Regions from separate parts of the Streptomyces sp. PL-25 genome, predicted to be linked through region 2. Evidence: riboswitches for the same ligand, from Rfam matches in the RefSeq annotation. Region 2 holds a riboswitch; each other region holds the start of a gene.

Region 1 (5,658 bases), 930 kb from region 2:
GTCAGCTCCTGAACACCCTGGAGCTCCATGAAGGAGAAGGGGTTCTCGGAGCCGTAGACCGGAGCGAAGCCCAGGCGGGTCAGCCGCTGGTCGGCCACGCACTCCAGGTACTGCCGCATCGACTCGGTGTTCATCCCCGGGAGGCCGTCACCGCACAGGTCGCGCGCGAACTGCAACTCGGCCTCGACGGCCTCCCGCAGCATGTCGGTGACCTGCTGCTCCAGCTGGTCGTCGAAGAGGTCCGGCTCCTCCTTGCGCACGGTGTCCACCACGTCGAACGCGAACGACATGTGCATCGTCTCGTCCCGGAACACCCAGTTGGTGCCCGTGGCGAGACCGTGCAGCAGACCGCGGCTGCGGAACCAGTAGACGTATGCGAAGGCGCCGTAGAAGAACAGGCCCTCGATGCAGGCGGCGAAGCAGATCAGGTTGAGCAGGAAGCGCCGGCGGTCCGACCTGCTCTCCAGCCGGTCCAGCTTCTCGACCGAGTCCATCCACTTGAAGCAGAACTCCGCCTTCTCGCGGATGGAGGGGATGTTCTCCACCGCCGCGAAGGCCGCCGCCCGGTCCTCCGGGTCGGGCAGGTAGGTGTCCAGCAGCGTCAGATAGAACTGGACGTGCACGGCCTCCTCGAACAGCTGGCGCGACAGGTACAGACGCGCCTCCGGGGAGTTGATGTGCTTGTAGAGCGTGAGCACCAGGTTGTTGGCGACGATCGAGTCACCGGTGGCGAAGAACGCCACCAGGCGGCCGATGAGGTGCTGTTCGCTCGGGATGAGCTTGGCGAGGTCGGCGACGTCCGAGTGGAGGTCGACCTCCTCCACGTGCCAGGTGTTCTTGATGGCGTCCCGGTAGCGGTCGTAGAAGTCCGGGTACCGCATGGGACGCAGGGTCAGTTCGAAGCCCGGGTCGAGCAGGTTCTTGTCACGGGTGGTGCTGGTCATCACTGGCAGGCCTCGCAGGACTCGGGGTTCTCAAGGGAGCAGGCGACCGCGTCGGGGTCGGCCACCTGCTGGGCGGGGACGGCGGCGCGGGTCTGCGCCTGGGCGGCGCGGGCGATCCGGGTCGCCGGACGGGAGCGCAGGTAGTAGGTGGTCTTCAGACCCTGCTTCCAGGCGTAGGCGTACATCGAGGAGAGCTTGCCGATGGTCGGCGTCTCCAGGAACAGGTTGAGCGACTGCGCCTGGTCGAGGAACGGGGTGCGGGCCGCGGCCATGTCGATCAGAGAGCGCTGCCCGATCTCCCACGCCGTGCGGTACAGCCGCCGTACGTCCTCCGGGATCCACGCGAGGTCCTGCACCGAGCCGTTGGACTCGCGCAGCGCCTCGCGGGTACGGGCGTCCCAGACGCCGAGCGTCTTGAGGTCGCGCACCAGGTAGGAGTTGACCTGGAGGAACTCACCCGAGAGCGTCTCGCGCTTGAACAGGTTGGAGACCTGCGGCTCGATGCACTCGTAGACGCCCGCGATGGAGGCGATGGTGGCGGTCGGCGCGATGGCCAGCAGCAGCGAGTTGCGCATGCCGACGGCGGCGATCCGCTCGCGCAGGGCCGCCCAGCGCTCGGGCCAGGTCAGCTCCACGTCGTAGTGGTCGGGGTGCAGCACGCCCCGGGCGGCGCGGGTCTTCTCCCAGGCGGGCAGGGGCGTGTTGCGCTCGGCGAGGTCGGTGGACGCCTCGTAGGCGGCCAGCATGATCCGCTCGGCGATGCGGGTCGACAGGGCCTTCGCCTCGGGGGACTCGAACGGCAGCCGCAGCTTGAAGAAGACGTCCTGGAGGCCCATCGCGCCCAGGCCGACCGGCCGCCAGCGGGAGTTGGAGCGGCCCGCCTGCTCGGTCGGGTAGAAGTTGATGTCGACGACCCGGTCCAGGAAGGTGACGGCGGTGCGGACCGTCTCGTCCAGCCGCTCCCAGTCCAGGTCACCCGTCTCGGGGTCGGCGAAGGCGCCGAGGTTGACCGAGCCGAGGTTGCAGACCGCCGTCTCCCCGTCGTCGGTGACCTCCAGGATCTCCGTGCACAGGTTCGAGGAGTGGATGACGTGGCCGGGCTCCGCCGTCTGGTTGGCGGTGCGGTTGGCGGCGTCCTTGAAGGTCATCCAGCCGTTGCCGGTCTGCGCCAGGGTGCGCATCATCCGGCCGTACAGCTCGCGGGCGGGCATCGTCTTCTGCGCGAGCCCGGCCTCCTCGGCCCTGCGGTAGGCCGCGTCGAACTCGTCGCCCCACAGGTCCACCAGCTCCGGCACGTCCGCCGGGGAGAACAGCGACCATTGCGCGTCGGCGTTGACCCGGCGCATGAACTCGTCCGGTACCCAGTGCGCCAGGTTGAGGTTGTGGGTGCGGCGCGCGTCCTCACCGGTGTTGTCGCGCAGCTCCAGGAACTCCTCGATGTCGGAGTGCCAGGTCTCCAGGTAGACGGCCGCCGCGCCCTTGCGCCGCCCGCCCTGGTTCACCGCGGCCACCGAGGCGTCGAGGGTCTTCAGGAACGGCACGATGCCGTTGGAGTGCCCGTTGGTGCCGCGGATCAGCGAACCGCGCGAGCGGATGCGGGAGTAGGCCAGCCCGATGCCGCCCGCGTGCTTGGAGAGCCGGGCGACCTGGTGGTAGCGGTCGTAGATGCTGTCCAGCTCGTCCTTGGGGGAGTCGAGCAGATAGCAGGAGGACATCTGCGGGTGGCGGGTGCCGGAGTTGAAGAGCGTGGGGGAGGAGGGGAGGTAGTCCAGGCGGCTCATCAGCCCGTAGAGCGCGGCGACCTCGTCGACGGCCCGGGGGCTGTCGTCCTCGGCGAGGCCGGCGGCCACCCGCAGCATGAAGTGCTGGGGCGTCTCGATCACCTTGCGGGTGATCGGGTGCCGCAGCAGGTAGCGGCTGTGCACGGTGCGCAGGCCGAAGTAGCCGAAGCGGTCGTCGGCGGACGGGTCGGCCAGCGCGTCCAGACGGGCCGCGTGCAGCCGGGTGAACGCGGCGGTCCGGTCGGCGATCAGTCCCTCCCGGTGGCCCACGGCGACGGACTCGGTGAAGGAGGTGACGCCCTGGGAGGCGGCCTCGGACCGGATGGAGAGCGTCAGCAGGCGGGCGGCGAGCCGGGAGTAGGCGGGGTCCTCGGAGATGAGCCCGGCCGCGGCCTCGGTGGCCAGCTCCCGCAGCTCCGCCTCGTCCGCGCGGGCCGAACGGCCGCGCAGCGCGGCGGCGGCGACCCGGCCGGGGTCGGCGTCGGGGAGGTCGGCGGTCAGCTCGGTCAGGGTCCGCAGCAGCGCGGCACCGGGACCGTCGTTCTCCAGGCGGCCCTCGGCTGAGACCGGATCGGCGGGCGCGATGGTCACGTGTGGCTCTCCCTCGCTCGGCACGGAGCCTCGGCGAGGGCAGGGAGCGGCAGCACGAGCGCGCACGGCGCCGCGTCCACCGGCCCATTCCGCGAGGCCCGGACGTCAGACACCCGGACCGGACGGCCGGGCGCACTGTTGGCAGGTCCTCGGACTGACGCTCGTATGCGGCCTCAAGGGCATGTGCGTACGAGTACACCGTTGCGGGACAGTTCCGGATTCGCACCGGATTCCCCTGCGACGACAGCGAGCATGAGCATACATCTTGTGCCGGGTGTGGAAGCCACCCCCATATGTTGTGTCGCGTCGACTGCGGAGGGTGTCAGAGGGTCAACGCGTAGGTGAGCAGCCTGGTGTCGGCCAGGTGGGGCAAGGGGTTCCAGTCGCGCCGCGGGGTGCGGACGAAGCCCAGGCGCTCGTAGAGGCGGTGCGCGCTGTGCATGGCGCGCTGGGTGGACAGCACCAGGCGGACACAGCCCGCGGTGGCCCGCGCCCGGTCCGCGCAGGCCCGCACCAGGGCCTCGCGCCCGCGCCCCGGCCGCGTGCCGCGCGGTCGACCGCGAGCATGCGCATCTCGGCCTCGCCGGGACCCGCGATGTCCGCCATGGGGCCGCCGGACGGCACGAAGGCGACCCCGCCCGAGCACCTCGTCCCGCGCCACGGCCACCAGCACCTCGCAGGCCGCCGCCCGTCCGGCGACGTCCCGCAGCACGTCCAGATACGGGTCGTCGGCTCCGAAGTCCAGCAGACCGTCCCGGAGGTACGCCTGGGCGGTGATCTCGCCCAGGGGGGCGTACTCGCCGGGCAGCGCCGGCCTGATCACGAGGTCCATGGCCCCGAGTGTGCCGCACGGACACGGCGACGGGCCGCCGGATTCTCCCGGCGGCCCGTCGGCCCGGTCGAGGGCGTCGGCCTCCTCGAAGGGGGCGTCCGCTCAGTGGGCGCTGCCCGCGGTGGCGGGCGGCAGCTCGACGGAGACACCGGCGTCCCCGGCGTCGGCCGTGTAGTCTTCCGGGCGGGTCTCGTCGACGCCGTCGGGGGCTTTCAGGGCCTTGAGGACGAAGGTCAGGACCACGGCGACGGCCACGTTCAGCACGAACGCCGTCATGCCGATGTAGCCGATCTCGCCGATGCCCGGGATCTCCTTGGCCGAGCCGCCGAAGTGCTTCTGCGTCGGCGAGGCGACCCCGTAGGCCGCGACCGTGCCGTAGACCATGCCGACCGCCCAGCCGGCCAGCAGCGCCCAGCGGTGGAACCAGCGGGTGAACAGGCCGCCGACCAGGGCCGGGAAGGTCTGCAGGATCCAGATCCCGCCGAGCAGCTGGAAGTTGATGGCCACGGTCTTGTCCATGGTCAGCACGAAGACCAGCGCGCCCACCTTCACCAGCAGCGAGACCAGCTTGGAGACCCGGGTCTCCTCCTTGGGCGTCGCGTCCGGCTTGATGAAGTCCTTGTAGATGTTGCGGGTGAACAGGTTCGCGGCCGCGATCGACATGATCGCCGCCGGCACCAGCGCGCCGATGCCGATGGCCGCGAAGGCGATGCCCGTGAACCAGTCCGGGAACATGTCCTCGAACAGCTGCGGGATGGCCAGCTGGCCGTTCTGCACCTTCACGCCCGCCGCGATCGCCATGAAGCCGAGCAGCGCCAGCAGGCCCAGCATCAGCGAGTACAGCGGCAGGATCGTGGTGTTGCGGCGGATCACCTCGCGGCTGCGCGAGGACAGCGTGGCGGTGATCGAGTGCGGATACATGAACAGCGCCAGCGCGGAGCCCAGCGCCAGGGTGGCGTACGTCCACTGGCCGCCCGGGGCCGGTGCCAGTCCGCCCGCCCCCGCCTTGCTGTACTTCTCGGAGGCCGCCGCGAAGATGTCGTCGAACCCGCCCAGCTTGATCGGGATGTAGATGATCGCGACCGCGATGACGATGTAGATGAGCGCGTCCTTCACGAACGCGATCAGCGCGGGCGCGCGCAGCCCCGAGGAGTACGTGTACGCCGCCAGCACGCCGAAGGCGATCAGCAGCGGCAGGTCCTTCACGAACCAGTTGGTGTTCTCGCCGCCGCCCACGCCCATCACGTCCAGCACCGCCTGGATGCCGACGAGCTGGAGCGCGATGTACGGCATGGTGGCGAGGATGCCGGTGAGCGCCACCGCCAGCGACAGGCCCTTGGAGCCGAACCGCCCGCGCACGAAGTCGGACGTCGTCACGTACCCGTGCTTGTGCGAGACCGACCAGAGCCGGGGCAGGAAGGTGAAGATCAGCGGGTAGACCAGGATCGTGTACGGCACCGCGAAGAACCCGGCGGCCCCGGTCGCGTAGATCGCCGCGGGCACCGCCACG
Region 2 (5,658 bases):
TGGCGGGGCTGCCCGGGACCGGGCCGGGGACCGGGCAGTTGACGCTGAGCGCCCAGCACTGCCCGGACGCCGTGGACGCCACGTCGTAGAGGGCCTGGTGGGACAGGCCCAGGCGCTCGCCGAGCACGAACGCCTCGCTGACGGCGATCATGGAGACGCCGAGGATCATGTTGTTGCAGATCTTGGCCGCCTGCCCGGCTCCCGCGCCGCCGCAGTGGACGGCCTTCTTGCCCATGGCCTCCAGCAGCGGCCGGGCCTCGGCGAACTCCGCCTCGCCGCCGCCCGCCATGAAGGTGAGCGTGCCGGCCTCGGCGCCGACCACCCCGCCGGAGACAGGGGCGTCCAGCGACCGCATCCCGGCGGCGGCGGCCCGCTCGTGGGCCGTACGGGCGTCGGTGACGTCGATGGTGGAGCAGTCGACGAAGAGGGTGCCGGGCCGGGCCGCCGCCAGGACGGTGCCGTACAGGCCGAGGACGTGCCGTCCGGCGGGCAGCATGGAGACGACGACGTCGGCGTCCGCGACCGCCGAGGCGGCGTCGGCGGCGGGCTCGACACCCGCGCGGACGGCGCCCTCCAGGGCCTCGGGCACCAGGTCGTGGCCCCGTACCCGATGCCCGGCCCTGACCAGGCTGGCGGCCATGGGCGCGCCCATGTGCCCGAGTCCGATGAACGCGACGGTCAGGCTCACCAGGCCACCTCCACGGTGCTGTCGGATCCGGCGAGCCCCAGTTCGCGGTCGCCGAGCGGGGCGAAGAAGCGGTCCACGTCGGCCGCGCTGACCTCGGCGAGGGTGCCGGGCGACCAGCGGGGCCTGCGGTCCTTGTCGATGACCTGGGCGCGGACGCCCTCGACCAGGTCGGGGGCGGCGAGCGCGGCGCAGGAGACGCGGTACTCCTGGTCGAGGACCGCCTCCAGCGGGCCCAGGTGCCGGGCGCGGCGCAGCGCGGCGAGGGTGACCTTCAGCGCGGTGGGCGACTTGGTGAGCAGGGTCTCGGCCGCCTCCTTCGCGGCGGGCTCGCCGCGGCCGAGGAGGCGGTCCAGGATCTCCTCCACGGTGTCGGCCGCGTAGCAGGCGTCGATCCACTCCCGCTGCCCGGCGAGTGCGCCCGGCGGCGGCGACTGCACATGCCGGGCGAGCGCGTCGTGCACGGACAGCACGGCGAGGTCGGCGGTGAAGGCGCCGAGCGCGGCGGCGGGCACATGGTGGTCGGCGAGCCCGCACAGCAGGGCGTCCCCGGCGCCGGTCTGCGCGCCGGTCAGCGCCAGATGGGTGCCCAGTTCACCGGGGGCGAGGCTCAGCAGATAGGTGCCGCCGACGTCGGGGACGAAGCCGATGCCGGTCTCGGGCATGGCGACGCGCGCGCGTTCGGTGACGACGCGGACGCTGCCGTGGGCGGAGACGCCGACGCCGCCGCCCATCACGATGCCGTCCATGACGGCGACGTACGGCTTGGGGTAGCGGGCGATCCGGGCATTGAGGCGGTACTCGTCGCGCCAGAACGCGGCCGCCGCGGTGCCGTCGCCGGTCTTGGCGTCGTCGTGGATGGCCCGGATGTCGCCGCCCGCGCACAGGCCGCGCTCGCCCGCGCCGCTGATGACGACGGTGGCCACCTCCGGGTCGTGCTCCCAGGCGGTGAGGGCCGCGTCGATGCGGCGGACCATCTCGTGGGTGAGGGCGTTGAGGGCCCGGGGCCGGTTGAGGACGATGTGGGCGGCCCGGCCGTCGGTGCGCAGGAGGACGGGGTCCTCGGTGCCGGTCACCGGAACGCCTCCGTCAGGCCGCGGGCCACGATGACGCGCATGATCTCGTTGGTTCCTTCCAGGATCTGGTGGACGCGCAGGTCACGGACGATCTTCTCGATGCCGTACTCGCTGAGGTAGCCGTAGCCGCCGTGCAGCTGGAGCGCGCGGTCGGCGACCGTGTACCCGGTGTCGGTGGCGAACCGCTTGGCCATCGCGCACAGGTACGGCGCCTGCGGGTCGCCGGCGTCCAGGGCGCGGGCGGCCTGCTGCACCAGGGCGCGGGCGGCGGCGAGTTCGGTCGCCATGTCGGCCAGCCGGAAGCGCAGCGCCTGCGCGTCGAGCAGCCGCTGCCCGAACGCCTCCCGGTCGGCGAGGTGGGCGAGGCTGCGGTCCAGGGCGCTGCGGGCGCCGCCGAGCGAGCAGGCGGCGATGCCGAGCCGGCCGCCGTTCAGGCCGTTCATGGCGATGCGGAAGCCGTCGCCCTCGCGGCCCAGCAGCCGGTCGGCGGGCAGCCGTACGCCGTCCAGGATCACCTGGCGGGTGGGCTGGGCGTTCCAGCCCATCTTGCGTTCGTTGGGGCCGAAGCCCACCCCGGCGTCGTCCTTGTCGACGACGAAGGCGGAGACGCCGTCCGCTCCGGTGCCGCCGGTGCGGGCCATCACGACGTACAGCTGGGAGGCGCCCGCGCCGGAGATGAACTGCTTGACGCCGCTGAGCACATAGGTGCCGCCGTCGCGGACGGCCCGGCTGGTGAGGGCGGCCGCGTCGGAGCCCGCGCCGGGTTCGGTCAGGCAGTAGCTGGCCAGGTCGTCCATGGCGCACAGCCGGGGCAGCCACCGCTCGCGCTGGGCCGGGTCGCCGTAGCGGTCGATCATCCAGGCGACCATGTTGTGGATGGAGAGGTATCCGGCGATGGCGGGGCAGCCGGAGGCGAGGGTCTCGAAGACGAGGACGCCGTCGGCCCGGCCGAGGCCGGAGCCGCCGGACTCCTCGCGGACGTAGACGCCGCCGAGGCCGAGCCCGGCCGCCTTGCGCAGGACGTCGACCGGGAAGTGCTTGTCGCGGTCCCAGTCCAGGGCGTGCGGTGCCAGGTGGTCCTGGGCGAAGTCGAGGGTGGTCTCCACGAGGGCCTGCTGGTCCTCGGTGAGCAGGGTGTGGGTCATGGTCGCTCAGCCCATCGTGGGAATGGTGAAGCTCGCGCCCTCGCGCAGCCCGGCGGGCCAGCGGGACGTGACGGTCTTGGTACGGGTGTAGAAGCGGACGGCGTCCGGTCCGTGCTGGTTGAGGTCGCCGAAGCCGGACCGCTTCCAGCCACCGAAGGTGTGGTAGGCGACCGGGACCGGGATGGGCACGTTGACGCCGACCATGCCGGTGTCCACCCGCCGGGTGAAGTCGCGGGCGGTGTCTCCGTCCCGGGTGAAGATCGCCACGCCGTTGCCGAAGGCGTGCTCGCTGGGCAGGCGCAACGCCTCCTCGTAGTCGGCCGCGCGGACCACGGACAGGACGGGACCGAAGATCTCCTCCTGGTGGATGCGCATGTCGGGGGTGACCCGGTCGAAGAGGGAGGCCCCGGCGAAGAAGCCGTTCTCGTGCCCGGGGAGCACGAAGTCGCGTCCGTCCACGACGAGTTCGGCGCCCTCCTCCACTCCGAGGTCGACGTAGGACCGTACGCGCTCCACCGCGTCCCGGGCGACCAGCGGGCCGAAGTCGGCCTCCGGGTCGTCGCTGCGGCCGATGCGCAGCGTGCCGATGCGCTCCTTGAGCCGGGCGACCAGGGCGTCGGCGGTCTCCTCGCCGACCGGCACGGCGACCGAGATGGCCATGCAGCGCTCGCCCGCCGAGCCGTACCCGGCACCGACCAGCGCCTCCACGGCCTGGTCGAGGTCGGCGTCCGGCATCACGATCATGTGGTTCTTGGCGCCGCCGAAGCACTGGGCGCGCTTGCCGTGGGCGGCGGCGGCGGCATAGACGTGCGCGGCGACCGGGGTGGAGCCGACGAAGCCGAGGGCGGCCACGCGGGGATCCTCCAGCAGGGTGTCGACGGCTTCCCGCGCGCCGTTGACGACATTGAGGACGCCCGGCGGCAGGCCCGCCTCCAGGAAGAGTTCGGCGAGCCGCAGCGGCACCGAGGGTGCCCGCTCGGACGGCTTGAGGACATAGGCGTTTCCGCAGGCCAGGGCGGGGGCGGCCTTCCAGAGCGGGATCATGGCGGGGAAGTTGAACGGGGTGATGCCGGCGACCACACCGAGCGGCGAGCGCAGCGAGTGCACATCGATGCCGGTGCCCGCGTTGTCGGTGAACTCGCCCTTGAGCAGGTGCGGGATCCCGGCGGCGAACTCGACGACCTCCAGGCCGCGCTGGAGGTCGCCGTGCGCGTCGGCGACGGTCTTGCCGTGCTCGGCGGAGAGCAGCCGGGCCAGGTCGTCCTTCTCCTGCTCGACGAGCTGGAGGAAGCGCAGCATGACCCGGGCGCGGCGCTGCGGGTTCCACTCGCCCCAGGCGCGCTGCGCCTCGGCGGCGACGGTGACCGCCGCCTCGGTCTCGGCCCGGTCCGCCAGCGGTACCCGGGCCTGGACCTCTCCGGTGTTGGGGTCGTACACGTCGCCCTGGGCCCCCGAGGTGCCCGGGACGTTCTCGCCGCCGATGAAGTGGGTCAGTTCCCGTACACCGGCGGGGTGGTTCGGACGGATCATGGGTGCCTGCTCTCGTCAGGTGGGGGTGATCCAGGACGGCGCGCGCGACCGGCGCACGGCCCGCTCATGGACGCGGGCGTGCGCGAGGGCGGTCGGCGCGGAACGCTGAGGACGCCGGACCGTCAGGCCGTCGGGCCGGGGCGGGTGAGGCCGGTGGCGGAATGCGGGGAACTCCCGCGGCGCAGCTCGCCGGGATCGTGGAAACGCACCGGTGCCATGCGTGTCAGCTCCATCCTCGTGGACCACACGGAACATCCCACGGCCGGTATCCTGACTCCCGGATCAGCGCGCGCCGTCCGCCTTCCCGACATCCAGCTCGTCAGTGGCGTCCTGCTCGACGGCGTACTCCCCGGTCACAGTGGCGGGACCGTGCCGGAATCACACCGGCTTCCCTGCACCGCGGGCCTACGTCCCTAGAATATAGTTGGACGTCCTAGTAAATCCAGTGCCACGGGTGGAGCCGTACCGGATTCCCGCCGAAGCGGACCCCCGCCGGGGCGCCGGACCGGCCGGAGGAGCGGCGCTCCCCCGGCCGCCGGGCGGCGGGCGGCCGTCAGAAGGCCGTCCAGGTGAACGCCACCGTGTCCCCGGCGTTCAGCTCGAACTGGCAGCCGCCCACCGGGGTGGGCGTGCCGTTGACGGAGATGTTCCAGTACGCCGAGCCGCCGCCGCTGACGTTCTTGATGCTGTCGACCGCGTAGTCGTCGAACGACGCGTACCAGGCACCGTCCCAGCCGAAGTGCCGCTTGCGGGCGGCGTCGTCGAGGGCGGCGGTGGGCGTCGGCACGGCGGAGGCGTGGGCGCTCCCGTTCGTCCCGTCGCATCTGTGCGTACCGCCCGTCGCCGTGGTGACGTCGTGGCCGCGCGTCCAGACCTTCCCGTGGAACAGCGGCCCGTCGGGGCCCTGCACGGTCAGCGTCACCCTGACCGGGGTGTTCGTGCCGTGCACGGCGTGCGTGCCCGGTACGCCGTGGGCCTGGGCGGTGGCCGGCGCGGCGGCCAGGGCCACGCCGAGGGCGACGGAGGCGATGAGCGTACGGCGCAGGGAGGTACGGGAGACGGCTGAGGTGCCGGAGGTGTGTCGCACGGCGGGAGCCTTCCTGGTGTGGGCGGCCCGCAGCCCCGTCGCCGAGCGGACGGAGCGGACACCGCCGCCGCCTCGGGCGAGACTCTCGGCTTCGCGCTGCAGACCATGACAGGGGAAGCGGTTCACGGCGCGCCC
Region 3 (5,658 bases), 4.3 Mb from region 2:
CTCCCACCTGGGCTTCTCGCTCTCCACCACGCATGTCGTCTCCGGCTCGGTGATGGGTGCGGGCCTGGGCCGCAAGGGCGGCGTGGTCCGCTGGTCCACCGCGGGCCGCATGGCCGTCGCCTGGGTGCTGACGCTGCCGGCCGCCGCGGTGGTCGGCGCGGGCGCCGAGGTCGTCACCGGCCTGGGTGACTGGGGCACCGCGCTGGTCGCCGTGTTCCTGGTGGCCGCGAGCTTCGCGATCTGGAAGATCTCCCGCCGCCAGGTCGTCGACCACACCAACGTCAACGCGACCGAGCCCGCCGCCGGGGAACCGGCCGGCGTGGTGACCCAGGCGATCGCCGCGGTGGCCCCGCCCCCGGCCGCGGCACCGGCGGCGCCCCTGGCGGGCGCGGCGGCGGCCGACGGCCTCATGGCCACCATCCCCGCCCCGGCGCCCGTCCCCGTCCTCGACCCGAGCCCGGTCGCGGCCCCGGCGGCGGCCACCCCGCCCGCCGCCGCCGTCTGACCGCGCGCCCCACCCGGCTCCCGAGAATCAAGAAAGCAGCTCCGACATGAAGATCGACTGGGCGGCCCTCGGTTCCGTCTTCGGCGTCAGCCTCGTGGCCACCGTCGGCCTGGTGGTCCTGTTCACCCTCGGCATCGCGGGCCTGTCCCGCCGCGAGGCCGCGTCGACCCGCGGCGAGTCGGCCCTCGCCGCCACCGCCGGTGCCTATGCGTGCTTCGCGCTGTGTGCGGCGGCTGTCGCCTACGGAATTTCCCTGATTCTGGGCTGACCACAGGAAGCCCTGCGGCCACTCAGCCCCCGGCCGCACCGACCGCATCAACCCCCGTGAGTCGTTCTATGACGCTTACGGGGGTTTTTGCTGTCTTCGACCACTCTTCACGACCTCAGCGAAACGACACATGTCATACTGACAGAGGCTGGTCGCCGTGGTCTAAGTCACCTACTCTAGTGGGTAGTTAACTGTTCGATGGTGGCAGCCCGACAAGTCAACGCCGACATGTGGCAGGGAGCACCATGCCAAGAGACATCGATCCGAGCCTCAACCGACGCAGGCTGCGAATCGAACTGCGCAAGGCACGCGAGAACGCCGGGTTGACCCAGCGGGACACCGCGAAGGCCCTCGAATGGTCGCTCTCCAAACTGATCAGGATCGAGGCCGGGACGGTCAGTCTCGGGGTCACGGACCTGCGGGCCCTGCTCCAGTTGTACGAGGTCACGGACGCCGGTCTGGTCGCGGAGCTGGAGGACGCGGCACGCGGCTCGAAAGGACAGTCATGGTGGGCGCAGTACAGCGACGTGGTGTCGCCCCAGTACGCCTTGTACCTGGGGTACGAGGGGTCGGCGGACACGATCCGCATGTACAACCCGACCATCCTGCCGGGGCTCGTGCAGACGGAGGACTACGCCACGGCGCTGCTGGCCCCCATGGCCCCCGAGTCACGGGTCCGGCAGCAGGTGGACCTGCGGCTCACCCGTCAGGAGCGGTTCTTCGACACGGGCGACGGTCCCGAGATGAACATCATCCTGGACGAGGCGGCCGTCCGGCGTCAGATCGGCGGTCCCTCGGTGATGCGCCGGCAGCTCGACCACCTGGCGACCCTGGCGGAGCACCCGCGCACCACGCTCCGGGTGCTGCCCTTCTCGGCGGGAGCGCACTTCAGCGTCACCACCGCGTTCATCCTGCTCACGTTCAAGGACGACGACGACCTCACCTTCATCGAAGGTCCGGGAGGCGGTCTGTCGAGCCGGGGCGACCTGGGGCTGGAGGTCCGCTACCAGGAGTGCTTCGAGGAGATCGGTCCAAGGGCGTACGAGGGCGACCGGATGAGTGAGCTGCTGGCGTCGGTCAGGGAGAGTCTGGACAACAGCTGAACCGGGCGGGGACGACCCGGGCGGGAACGGGGGAGGCCCCATGGCGGTCTTCGGAATACGGGCGTGGTGGCAGCGCCTGCGCGCAGGTACGGAGCCGGAGGGCGCCGTGGCTCTCGACGACAACTCGCTCAAGAAGGAGGCCATGCAGAGTCCGGACCTGACCGACGCTCTGATCCGGCTGGAGAGCGCGCGGGTCGCCGGTGAGATCCGGCTGATGTCGGTGCGGCTGCTGCTGGGCACCGCCTGTGGCAGCGTCCTGCTGCTGAGTGTCGCCCTGGCCGCCCGGGTCGCGCCCAGCCTGCCCTTCGGCGCCGCCACTCCGCTCACCACGACGATCGCGGGGGCCGGCGGAGCGGCGGTCGTCGCGGCGGCGGGCGCGGGACTGGGCAGAGCGATGGGGCGGCGCTCCGGCGGCACCGGCCGGCGGGAGATCAGCGAGGGGGTTCGCTCCGGGGCTGAACCGCCGCAAGGGCACGGCTCAGCACCCGGAGCCGGTCCGTGAGCGGCGTCATCCCCCACCACAGGCCCGCGGCGACGGCGACCAGCACGGTCACCACCAGCCAGACCACCCCCCTGGCGACACCCCCCGGAACGAGGAGGGCCGCCAATGCCCCCGCCCCCACCGCGACGACGCCCGTCGCCGAGGAGAAGAGGATCAACGAGGCCACCGCCGAGGCGTGGCCCCCCGCCGAGCCCGGGGCCCTCACTCCTGCCGGGGCCGTTCGTCCGGCTCGTTCTCGCATGTGCGTCCCTCCCGTCCCCCCGGACGGATCATGAGCCGTCCGCTTCCGGGTCCACAAGCTCCTCCAGAAAACCACACCAGGCCGTCCGCCCGAAGGCGAGCCGTCCGCTCCCCGGGCACTTCGAGTCGCGCACGAGCGTGCGGCCTCGTTCGGCGGCCACCTCCACGCATTCCTGTCCGTCGCCCGAGTAGCTGCTCCTGACCCAAGCGCGCCCCGTCGGCTCCCTGCCTGCCAACGCCCACCTCCTTCAGCCCCCATGGGTGTTCATGACAGGAGTCTTCCCGGCTTCCATGCCGGGAAAGAGGCCAAAAGGAGCCGTTTCAAGTCCGCGGGCCCAGGCCGGGGATATGAGCCTCGGCACACCACCCCGCCGCAGGTCAACGGCAAGTTGACGGCTGTTCCGGGGCCGTGGTGGACTTCCGGGGCCATGTACGGCGGCAGAAGAGGAAGCCGGTGCGAATCCGGCGCGGTCCCGCCACTGTCACCGGGGAGGAACATCCCCGGGAGCCAGGAACTCTCGCCGCCGGTCACGTCGAACCAGGGCGCGGACACCCTGAGTGAGGACCATCGCCATGCGCGGCTGCCGACCGAGGTTCATCAGCGATTCCCTGACCGACCCCGCGGCCGGCTGACCCGATGGGTGCCGATCGCGTCTTCGCGTACGGCGCCGCCGCCGGCCTCCTCGGTGACCTGTTCCTCGGCGACCCGCGCCGCGGGCATCCGGTCGCCGTGTTCGGGCGGGCCGCGGGCGCCGTCGAACGTGTGCTGTGGCACGACCACCGTGGCTGGGGCGCGCTGCACACCGCCGTGTGCGCCGGTGGCGCCGTCGCGCTGGGGGCCGCCGCCGCCCGCGCCGCCCGCGCCCCCCGCTTCCCGTACACCGCCTCCGTCCTGCTGACCGGCGCCGCCACCTGGGCCGTGGTCGGCGGCACCTCGCTGGCCCGCGAGGCCCGCGCCGTCGGACGGGCCCTGGAGTCCGGCGACATCGAGGCCGCACGGGCGCGGCTGCCGCATCTGTGCGGACGCGACCCGCAGGCGCTGGACGCCGCCCAGATCGCCCGCGCGGTCGTCGAGTCGGTCGCCGAGAACACCTCCGACGCCGTGGTCGGCGCCCTCGTCTGGGGTGCCGTCGCGGGCGTGCCCGGCCTTCTCGGCTTCCGTGCCGTCAACACCCTGGACGCCATGGTCGGCCACAAGTCGCCCCGCCACCGGCGCTTCGGCTGGGCCTCCGCCCGCCTCGACGACCTGGCCGGCTGGCCGGGCGCCCGGCTGACCGCCGTCCTGGCCACCGCCGCGGGCGGCGATCCGCGCGGCGCCGTACGGGCCTGGCGCGCGGACGCCGGACGGCACCCGAGCCCCAACGCCGGGCCGGTGGAAGCCTCGTTCGCGGGCGCGCTCGGCGTCCGCCTCGGCGGCACGCTGTCGTACGCCGGGCGCGTGGAGCACCGGCCGGTGCTGAACGGCGCGGCGGGGCGCGCGGTGCAGGCCGGTGACATCGACCGGGCCGTACGGCTCTCACGGCGCGTGAGCTGGCTCGCGCTCGGCACGTGTGCCGCCGTGAAGCTCCTGTGCGGCCGTCGCGACCGTCGGACGAAGGGACGTACGTCATGAGCGGTGGCCGGGGCGGCGGGCTGCTCGTCGCCGGGACCACCTCCGACGCCGGCAAGAGCGTCGTCACCGCCGGGATCTGCCGGTGGCTGGTGCGCCAGGGTGTCAAGGTCGCGCCGTTCAAGGCGCAGAACATGTCCCTCAACTCGTTCGTCACCCGCGAGGGCGCCGAGATCGGCCGGGCACAGGCCATGCAGGCGCAGGCGTGCCGGATCGAGCCGACCGCGCTGATGAACCCGGTGCTGCTCAAGCCGGGCGGCGAGCAGAGCAGCCAAGTGGTGCTGCTGGGCAGGCCGGTGGGCGAGCTGAGCGCGCGCGGCTACCACGGCGGGCGCCAGCAGCGGCTGCTGGGCACGGTGCTGGACTGCCTGGCCGAACTGCGCGGCTCCTACGACGCGGTGATCTGCGAGGGCGCGGGCAGCCCGGCCGAGATCAATCTGCGCCGCACCGACATCGTCAACATGGGCATCGCGCGCGGCGCGCGGCTGCCGGTGGTCGTCGTCGGCGACATCGACCGCGGCGGCGTCTTCGCCTCCTTCTTCGGCACCGTGGCCCTGCTCTCCCCCGAGGACCAGGAGCTGGTCGCCGGCTTCCTCGTCAACAAGTTCCGCGGCGACGTCTCACTGCTCGAACCCGGCATCGGCATGCTGCACGGGCTCACCGGGCGGCACACCTACGGGGTGCTGCCCTTCCGGCACGGGCTCGGCATCGACGAGGAGGACGGGCTGCGGGTGTCGCTGCGCGGTGCCGTACGGGAGTCCGCCGTGGCGCCGCCGGTCGGCGAGGACGTGCTGCGGGTCGCCGTCTGCGCCGTCCCGCTGATGTCCAACTTCACCGACGTGGACGCGCTGGCCGCCGAACCGGGCGTCGTCGTGCGGTTCGTGGACCGGCCCGAGGAACTGGCCGACGCCGATCTCGTGGTGGTCCCGGGCACCCGCGGCACCGTGCGGGCGCTGGACTGGCTGCGCGAGCGGGGCCTCGCGGACGCGCTGCGGCGCCGGACCGCCGAGGGACGGCCCGTCCTCGGCGTCTGCGGCGGCTTCCAGCTCCTCGGCGAGCACATCGAGGACGACGTCGAGAGCCGCCGCGGCCGGGTCGACGGGCTCGGACTGCTGCCCGTACGCGTCCGGTTCGCCCCGGACAAGACCCTCGCCCGGCCCGCGGGGACGGCCCTCGGCGAGCGGGTCGAGGGCTACGAGATCCATCACGGCGTCGCCGACGTCACCGGCGGCGAACCCTTCCTTGACGGCTGCCGGGCCGGCTCGGTCTGGGGCACGCACTGGCACGGCTCGCTGGAGTCGGACGGCTTCCGCCGGGCCTTCCTGCGGGTGGTCGCCGCCGCCGCGGGCCGCCGTTTCGTGCCCTCGCCCACCACGTCGTTCGCCGCGCTGCGCGAGGAGCAGCTCGACCGGCTCGGCGACCTGATCGAAC
Region 4 (5,658 bases), 810 kb from region 2:
GGAGTTCCTGAAGGGTGCTCTGGGCACGGGCCAGGGCGCGCAGTTGCTCGCCGATGCGGTTCAGGTCGGAGCTGAGCGGCAGGTCGAGCAGTGAGGCGTACGGGTCCTCCCCCGCCGCGTCGCCTGTCCGCGGCTCCTCGTGCCCGTCCCGTGGCCCGTTCCGGTCGTCCGCCATCACCGCTGTCCCGCCTCCGCCGTCCGCCGCCCGCAGTCCGCTCCGGGCGCCGCTCGCGCCCGGCCGTGGTCCGGCCCGTCGCGCGGGCCGACTCCGACATCTGAACCGCGGACCTGCTCGCACCGCCCGGCGACGGGCCCGCACGCCGCGCGGGGACACCCTATCGGCCCCCTCTTCGGGGTGCGGCGCGGGCGGTCGGGCGCCGGGGCGCCGTCCGGCGCCCCGGCCGCCGTGTCCGCGCGCGGGGACACGGCGGGGCCGGGAGGGGGCCGGAGCAGGGGCGGTGACGGGGTCCGGAGGAGTAGCGGTGACCGCGTGGGGAGGTGCGCAGGCGCGTCGGCGGTCAGGAGGCCGGGACGCTCGCCCGGGGCCGTCCGGCGGCCCGCAGTGCCTTGTGGGCGAGGGCGTCGGTCAGGGCCCGCATGGCGGCGACGACGACACTGGCGTGTACGCCGGTCGTGGTCCACTCCCGTTGGGCGTCGCGGGAGACGACGAGGACGCGGGTCAGCGCGGTGCCGTCCGCGGAACCGTCCGCGGAGCGCTCGGCCACCGCGTCCAGGACGCGGACGCTGTGGTCGGCGAGGCGGACCTCGTCGAGCCACGGCAGGTGCGGGGCGAGGGCCCGGCGCAGGGCCGCGTCGAGCGCTTCGAGGGGGCCGTTGCCCTCGGCGGTGGCGGTGGCCTCCCGGGTGCTCCGGCCGGTCGCCGGGGCGGTGCTGGGGGTGTCGGGGGTGTCGGGGGTGCCGTCCGGGTCCGGGAGGCTCAGCCGGACCGTCGCCTCGGAGACGACCGCGCCGTCCGGGGCGCGGCGCTCCACGACCTGGTACGACAGGGGGGTGAAGGGCGGGAACGGGCGTCCCGGCCCGCCCTGGCCGCCGGGCTCACCGGCCGTCAGTTCGTCGTGCAGGAGCAGTTCCAGGGAGGCGTCCGCCGCCTCGAAGGACCAGCCGCCCGCCTCCAGGCGCTTGATCCGGGCGACCGCCCGGGAGAGGGCTTCCAGGTCGTCGAGTCCGAAGCCGAGTTCCAGGCACTTGAGTTCCAGGCTGGTGCGCCCGGCCATCTCGCTCACCAGGATGCGGGTGCCGTTGCCCACGACGTCCGGGTCGATGTGGTGGTAGAGCGCGGGGTCCACCTTGATCGCGCTGGCGTGCAGGCCCGCCTTGTGGGCGAAGGCCGCCGCGCCGACGTAGGGCTGGTGCCGGTCGGGGCTGATGTGCGCGGTCTCGGCGAGGGCGTGGGCGGTGCGGGTCAGGTCGCCGAGCCGGGTGCGCGGCACCACCGGCATGCCGAGCTTGGTGGTGAGGTTGCCGATGACCGCGAACAGGTCGGCGTTGCCCGCCCGTTCGCCGTAGCCGTTGGCGGTGCACTGGACGTGGGTGGCGCCCGCCTCCACGGCGGCGATGGTGTTGGCCACGGCGCACCCGGTGTCGTCCTGGCAGTGGATGCCGATACGGAACCCGGTGCGGGCGGCGACCTCGCCGACGGTCTCGGCGAGCCGGCCGGGGAGCTGGCCGCCGTTGGTGTCGCACAGGACGGCGACGTCGGCGCCCGCGCCCATGGCGGCGTCCAGCACTCGCAGCGCGGTGGCGGGGTCGGCGGCGTAGCCGTCGAAGAAGTGCTCGGCGTCGAGGAAGACCCGGCGGCCCTCGGCCACCAGGAGGCGCACGGTGTCCCGTACCATCGCGCAGTTCTCCGCCACGTCCGTGCGCAGCGCCCGTTCGATGTGGCGCCGGTCGGACTTGGCGACCAGGGTGATCACCGGGGCCCGGGAGTGGAGCAGGGCCTGTACCTGCGGATCCCGCTCCGCGCTGCGGCCGGGTTTGCGGGTGCTGCCGAAGGCGACCAACGCGGCGTGTTCCAGGTGCAGTTCGTCCGCCGCGCGGGCGAAGAACGCGGTGTCCTTGGGCAGCGCGCCCGGCCAGCCGCCCTCGATGAAGCCGACGCCCAGGGCGTCCAGGGTGCGGGCGGTGGTGAGCTTCTCCGCGACGGAGTAGGAGATCCCCTCGCGCTGCGCGCCGTCGCGGAGGGTGGTGTCGTACAGGTGGAAACCGTCGCCGAGGGGGGTGTCTGCCGGTGTGGTGCGTGTGTGAGCCACTGGGCGTCCTTCCTGGGGAGTTCCTGGGTCCGTGCGCGGCGGTCTACGGGAGCACGGTCCTGCGGCGCGACCGGTCGCCGTCCCAGGCGGCGCGGTTGACCGGGGCGGCGGGGAGGTCGCCGCGCAGCGCCGTCCCGAGCTGGGTGACCGCGGAGTCGGTCATCCGCACGATGGTCTCGGCGGTCAGTCCGGCGGTGTGCGGGGTGAGGATGACGCGCGGGTGGCTGAGCAGCGGGTGCCCGGCGGGCAGCGGCTCCGGTTCGACGACGTCGAGTCCGGCCGCCGCGATGTGGCCGCTCTCCAGCGCGGCGACCAGCGCCTCGGTGTCGAGGACGCCGCCGCGGGAGCAGTTGACGACGAAGGAGCCGCGCGGCAGCCGGGCGAGCTGGTCGGCGCCGATCATCTGCCGCGAGGTCGCGGTCAGGGCGGGCGCGAGCGCGAGGATCGTGGACCGGGACAGCAACTCGTCGAGGGAGGTGACGAGTTCGGCGCCGACCAGATGGGCGATGCGGGGATCGGCGTACGGGTCGTAGGCGAGTACGTCCGCGCCGAAACCGGCGGTCAGCTTTCGGGCGGTCTCGGCGCCGACGTAGCCGAGTCCGACGACGCCCACCGTCTTGCCGTGCAGTTCGTGGAGGCTGAGGTCGCTGCGCTGCCGCCAGGCGGAGCCGTCGCGGGTGGCCGGGTCGGCCCAGTGGAGCTGTTTGAGTGTGGCCAGGATCAGCATGACGATGTGTTCGCTGACCGGGATCCGGCCGAAACCGAGCTGGTTGACGACGAGGATCCCGAATTCGGTGGCCGCCTCGATGTCGACGTTGTCGGTGCCGAATCCGGAGGTGGAGACGACGGTGAGCCGGGGTGCCGCCGCGAGTATCCGGCGGCTGACTTTCTCGGGATAGCGCACCCAGAGCGCATCGGCGTCGGCCACCGCCGCCATCACCTCGGATTCCTCGGAGGAATCCACGACGACGACTTCGGCACCGAGGCCGCGCAGTCTGTCGGCGCCCGAGGAATCGTACATCGGACGCCAGAGAACGATCTTTGTCACTTCTTCTCTTCCCATCCCCGGATGCTCACGCACGCGGAATCGGCGGTGTCGAAGGGGCGGTGCGCGGGCCACGCGGCACAGGACGGCCGCGGAATCGGCCGCCGGGGCGGTCGGTTCGCGTGCGGTCACCGTGGAACGCGTGCGCGCGGGCACGCCGGAACATGCCCCCGACGGAGCTAGGCGAGGATGGAGAAAACCGGCGCCGAAAGCGTGCGGCGCCCTGTCTCGGCATGCGGGAGATTCCCGTAACGCATCAGCACCATCCTCGTGGGCCTCGTCGTGACACCTGCGGGCGGCAATCTGACTTCCGGGGATTTCTCCCCGGTCACAGTGGCGGGACCGTGCCGGATTCTCACCGGCTTCCCCGCTTCGCAGGCACTGGTGATTCATGTATAGCAGCGGGCCCCGTTCCCCGGACCCCCCTATGGCCGCCGCGAACCCCCTATTCGGTACGGGGATTCACGAGGGGTCGGACGGAGCGCCGCCCGGCGCTCACACTCGGGCGAGCAGGGCGGCGAGCGGCGCCGGTACGTGTCCCGGGTCGAGGGCCTCCACGAGGACCCGGCCGTAGTGGATCTTGCGGCCCTTCTTGGTGCCGAGGAAGCGCCGCATCCGCTGGTGCGCGGTGCGCTCGCGCTGCGCGGGCTGGTTCTCGAAGGTCCGCAGGGCGCGCAGGTCGCCCTCGTCCCGGATCAGTTCCTCGACGCGGGCGACGCCCAGGGCGCGGACGAGTTCGTCCTCCAGGTCCGCCGCGCACACGAAGTACGCGCCCGGTGCCGTGCCTGCCGCGGCGAGGGCGCGGGCGTAGTAGCGGCGCTCCCCCTCGTCGCACAGTCCGGTGAGGCGCAGGCCGAGGCCGGCGGGGCCGAGGAGGCGGGTGAAGCGCCCGACGTTGGTGACACCGCCCATCGGCAGCACGCAGACGCCCTCGGCCGCCAGGTCCCGGCCGTGCCGGGCGGCCAGCGCGTCGACCGCCGCCGCGTCGCTCGGCCCTTCGAGCAGGACGGCGGTCCGTACGGGCAGCAGTGCGGCCAGTTCGCGCACGGGACCGCCGGGGCCGCCCGACGTCCCGTGCGCGAGGACCGCCTCCCGGAACGCGCCCATGTCAGCCATGGGAGGAGTCTCCGCCCCGGTCGCACCACCGTGCCAGGGTTTTTCCGCTCCCGGCCCAGGGTCTTTCGTTCGGATCAGGCCGGATGAGGCACCAGGGCACGCGAGCCCGGCATGATCCGGACGAGAGGCCCTAGGTGAGCGGCCCGGCGCCCGTGACCGGGTAGGGCACGAAGGTGCTGCTGTGGTGGTCGATGAGCAGCGGGCGGCCGAGCGGTGGCGCGGCCCGCTGCGAGCAGTCGAGGCGTTCGCAGACGCGGCAGCCCATGCCGATGGGGGTGGCCGCCGCGGCGTTGTCGAGGTCCAGGCCCTCCGAGTAGACGAGGCGGTGGGCGTGGCGGATCTCGCAGCCCAGGCCGATGGCGTAGACCCGGCCGGGCTCGCCCCAGCCGCCGCGGTGCCGGGTGACGGCGCGGGCGGTCCACAGGTAGCGGCGCCCGTCGGGCATGGCGGCGATCTGCACATGGATGCGGCCGGGCACGGCGAACGCCTCGTACACGTTCCACAGCGGGCAGGTGCCGCCGGCCCGGGAGAAGTGGAAGTCGGTGGCCGACTGGCGCTTGGACATGTTGCCGGCCCGGTCGACGCGGACGAAGGAGAAGGGGACGCCGAGCAGCCGGGGGCGCTGGAGGGTGCTCAGCCGGTGGCAGACGGTCTCGTAGCCCACTCCGTAGTGGTCGGTGAGGCGTTCGATGTCGTAGCGGGCCTCCTCCGCCGCCGCGTGGAACGAGGTGTACGGGAGGATCAGCGCGGCGGCGAAGTAGTGGGCGATGCCGATGCGGGTCAGGCCGTGGGCCGGGGTGCCGGGTGCGAAGTCCTCGGCGGCCAGCCGCCCGAAGTCGTCGCCGTGTTCCAGCAGGGCGAGCTGGGTGGCCATGCGGAAGGCGCGGCGGCCGGGGCGCAGCCGCGGGGACAGGTGCAGGGTGCGGGTGGTCTCGTCGTAGTGGTGCAGCCGGTCGCCGGTCTCGGCGGCCAGGTGGACGCCGTGGGAGGCGGCGAGCCGGGTGGTGAGGGCGGCGGTCGTCTCGCCCGGCCGGACCCCGATCCGCGCGGCCAGGTCCTCGGCGGCGAGGTCGGTGCCGTGCAGGTAGTTGCGTCGCCGGTAGAAGAAGTCCCGTACCTCCTCGTGCGGTGAGGAGGCGGGGGTGCGCGCGCCGTCCCGGCCGTCGGTGGCACCGGCCAGCCGCTCGGACAGCTCCTGGTTGCGGCGGCCGAGGTCCAGCAGCACCC

What was found. Region 2 has a riboswitch for cobalamin ahead of R4Z62_RS26345 (CoA-acylating methylmalonate-semialdehyde dehydrogenase). Riboswitches for the same ligand answer to the same signal wherever they lie in the genome.
Region 1: it holds a riboswitch for cobalamin, as region 2 does, so the genes downstream of both, R4Z62_RS22525 (ribonucleoside-diphosphate reductase subunit alpha) here and R4Z62_RS26345 (CoA-acylating methylmalonate-semialdehyde dehydrogenase) in region 2, are expected to answer to the same signal.
Region 3: it holds a riboswitch for cobalamin, as region 2 does, so the genes downstream of both, R4Z62_RS06920 (cobalamin biosynthesis protein) here and R4Z62_RS26345 (CoA-acylating methylmalonate-semialdehyde dehydrogenase) in region 2, are expected to answer to the same signal.
Region 4: it holds a riboswitch for cobalamin, as region 2 does, so the genes downstream of both, R4Z62_RS29850 (NAD(P)-dependent oxidoreductase) here and R4Z62_RS26345 (CoA-acylating methylmalonate-semialdehyde dehydrogenase) in region 2, are expected to answer to the same signal.

What each region holds. Positions count from the first base shown of each region.
Region 1 is NZ_CP136997.1:4,962,889-4,968,546, forward strand. Features, by position in the region: gene R4Z62_RS22515 (hypothetical protein) at 1-12, shown strand, start outside; gene R4Z62_RS22520 (ribonucleotide-diphosphate reductase subunit beta) at 1-944, opposite strand, end outside; gene R4Z62_RS22525 (ribonucleoside-diphosphate reductase subunit alpha) at 944-3,316, opposite strand; cobalamin riboswitch at 3,440-3,576, opposite strand; partial or broken gene R4Z62_RS22530 (GNAT family N-acetyltransferase) at 3,639-4,148, opposite strand; gene mctP (monocarboxylate uptake permease MctP) at 4,251-5,658, opposite strand, start outside.
Region 2 is NZ_CP136997.1:5,891,966-5,897,623, reverse strand. Features, by position in the region: gene mmsB (3-hydroxyisobutyrate dehydrogenase) at 1-688, opposite strand, end outside; gene R4Z62_RS26355 (enoyl-CoA hydratase/isomerase family protein) at 685-1,761, opposite strand; gene R4Z62_RS26350 (acyl-CoA dehydrogenase family protein) at 1,758-2,906, opposite strand; gene R4Z62_RS26345 (CoA-acylating methylmalonate-semialdehyde dehydrogenase) at 2,913-4,436, opposite strand; cobalamin riboswitch at 4,680-4,853, opposite strand; gene R4Z62_RS26340 (DUF4430 domain-containing protein) at 4,990-5,523, opposite strand.
Region 3 is NZ_CP136997.1:1,553,483-1,559,140, forward strand. Features, by position in the region: gene R4Z62_RS06895 (inorganic phosphate transporter) at 1-505, shown strand, start outside; gene R4Z62_RS06900 (hypothetical protein) at 552-773, shown strand; gene R4Z62_RS06905 (helix-turn-helix domain-containing protein) at 1,019-1,876, shown strand; gene R4Z62_RS06910 (hypothetical protein) at 1,917-2,378, shown strand; gene R4Z62_RS06915 (DUF397 domain-containing protein) at 2,648-2,854, opposite strand; cobalamin riboswitch at 3,015-3,155, shown strand; gene R4Z62_RS06920 (cobalamin biosynthesis protein) at 3,256-4,230, shown strand; gene R4Z62_RS06925 (cobyric acid synthase) at 4,227-5,658, shown strand, end outside.
Region 4 is NZ_CP136997.1:6,700,252-6,705,909, reverse strand. Features, by position in the region: gene R4Z62_RS29860 (PP2C family protein-serine/threonine phosphatase) at 1-175, opposite strand, end outside; gene cimA (citramalate synthase) at 519-2,270, opposite strand; gene R4Z62_RS29850 (NAD(P)-dependent oxidoreductase) at 2,314-3,291, opposite strand; adenosylcobalamin (AdoCbl) riboswitch at 3,565-3,709, opposite strand; gene R4Z62_RS29845 (TOPRIM nucleotidyl transferase/hydrolase domain-containing protein) at 3,811-4,431, opposite strand; gene R4Z62_RS29840 (short-chain fatty acyl-CoA regulator family protein) at 4,562-5,658, opposite strand, start outside.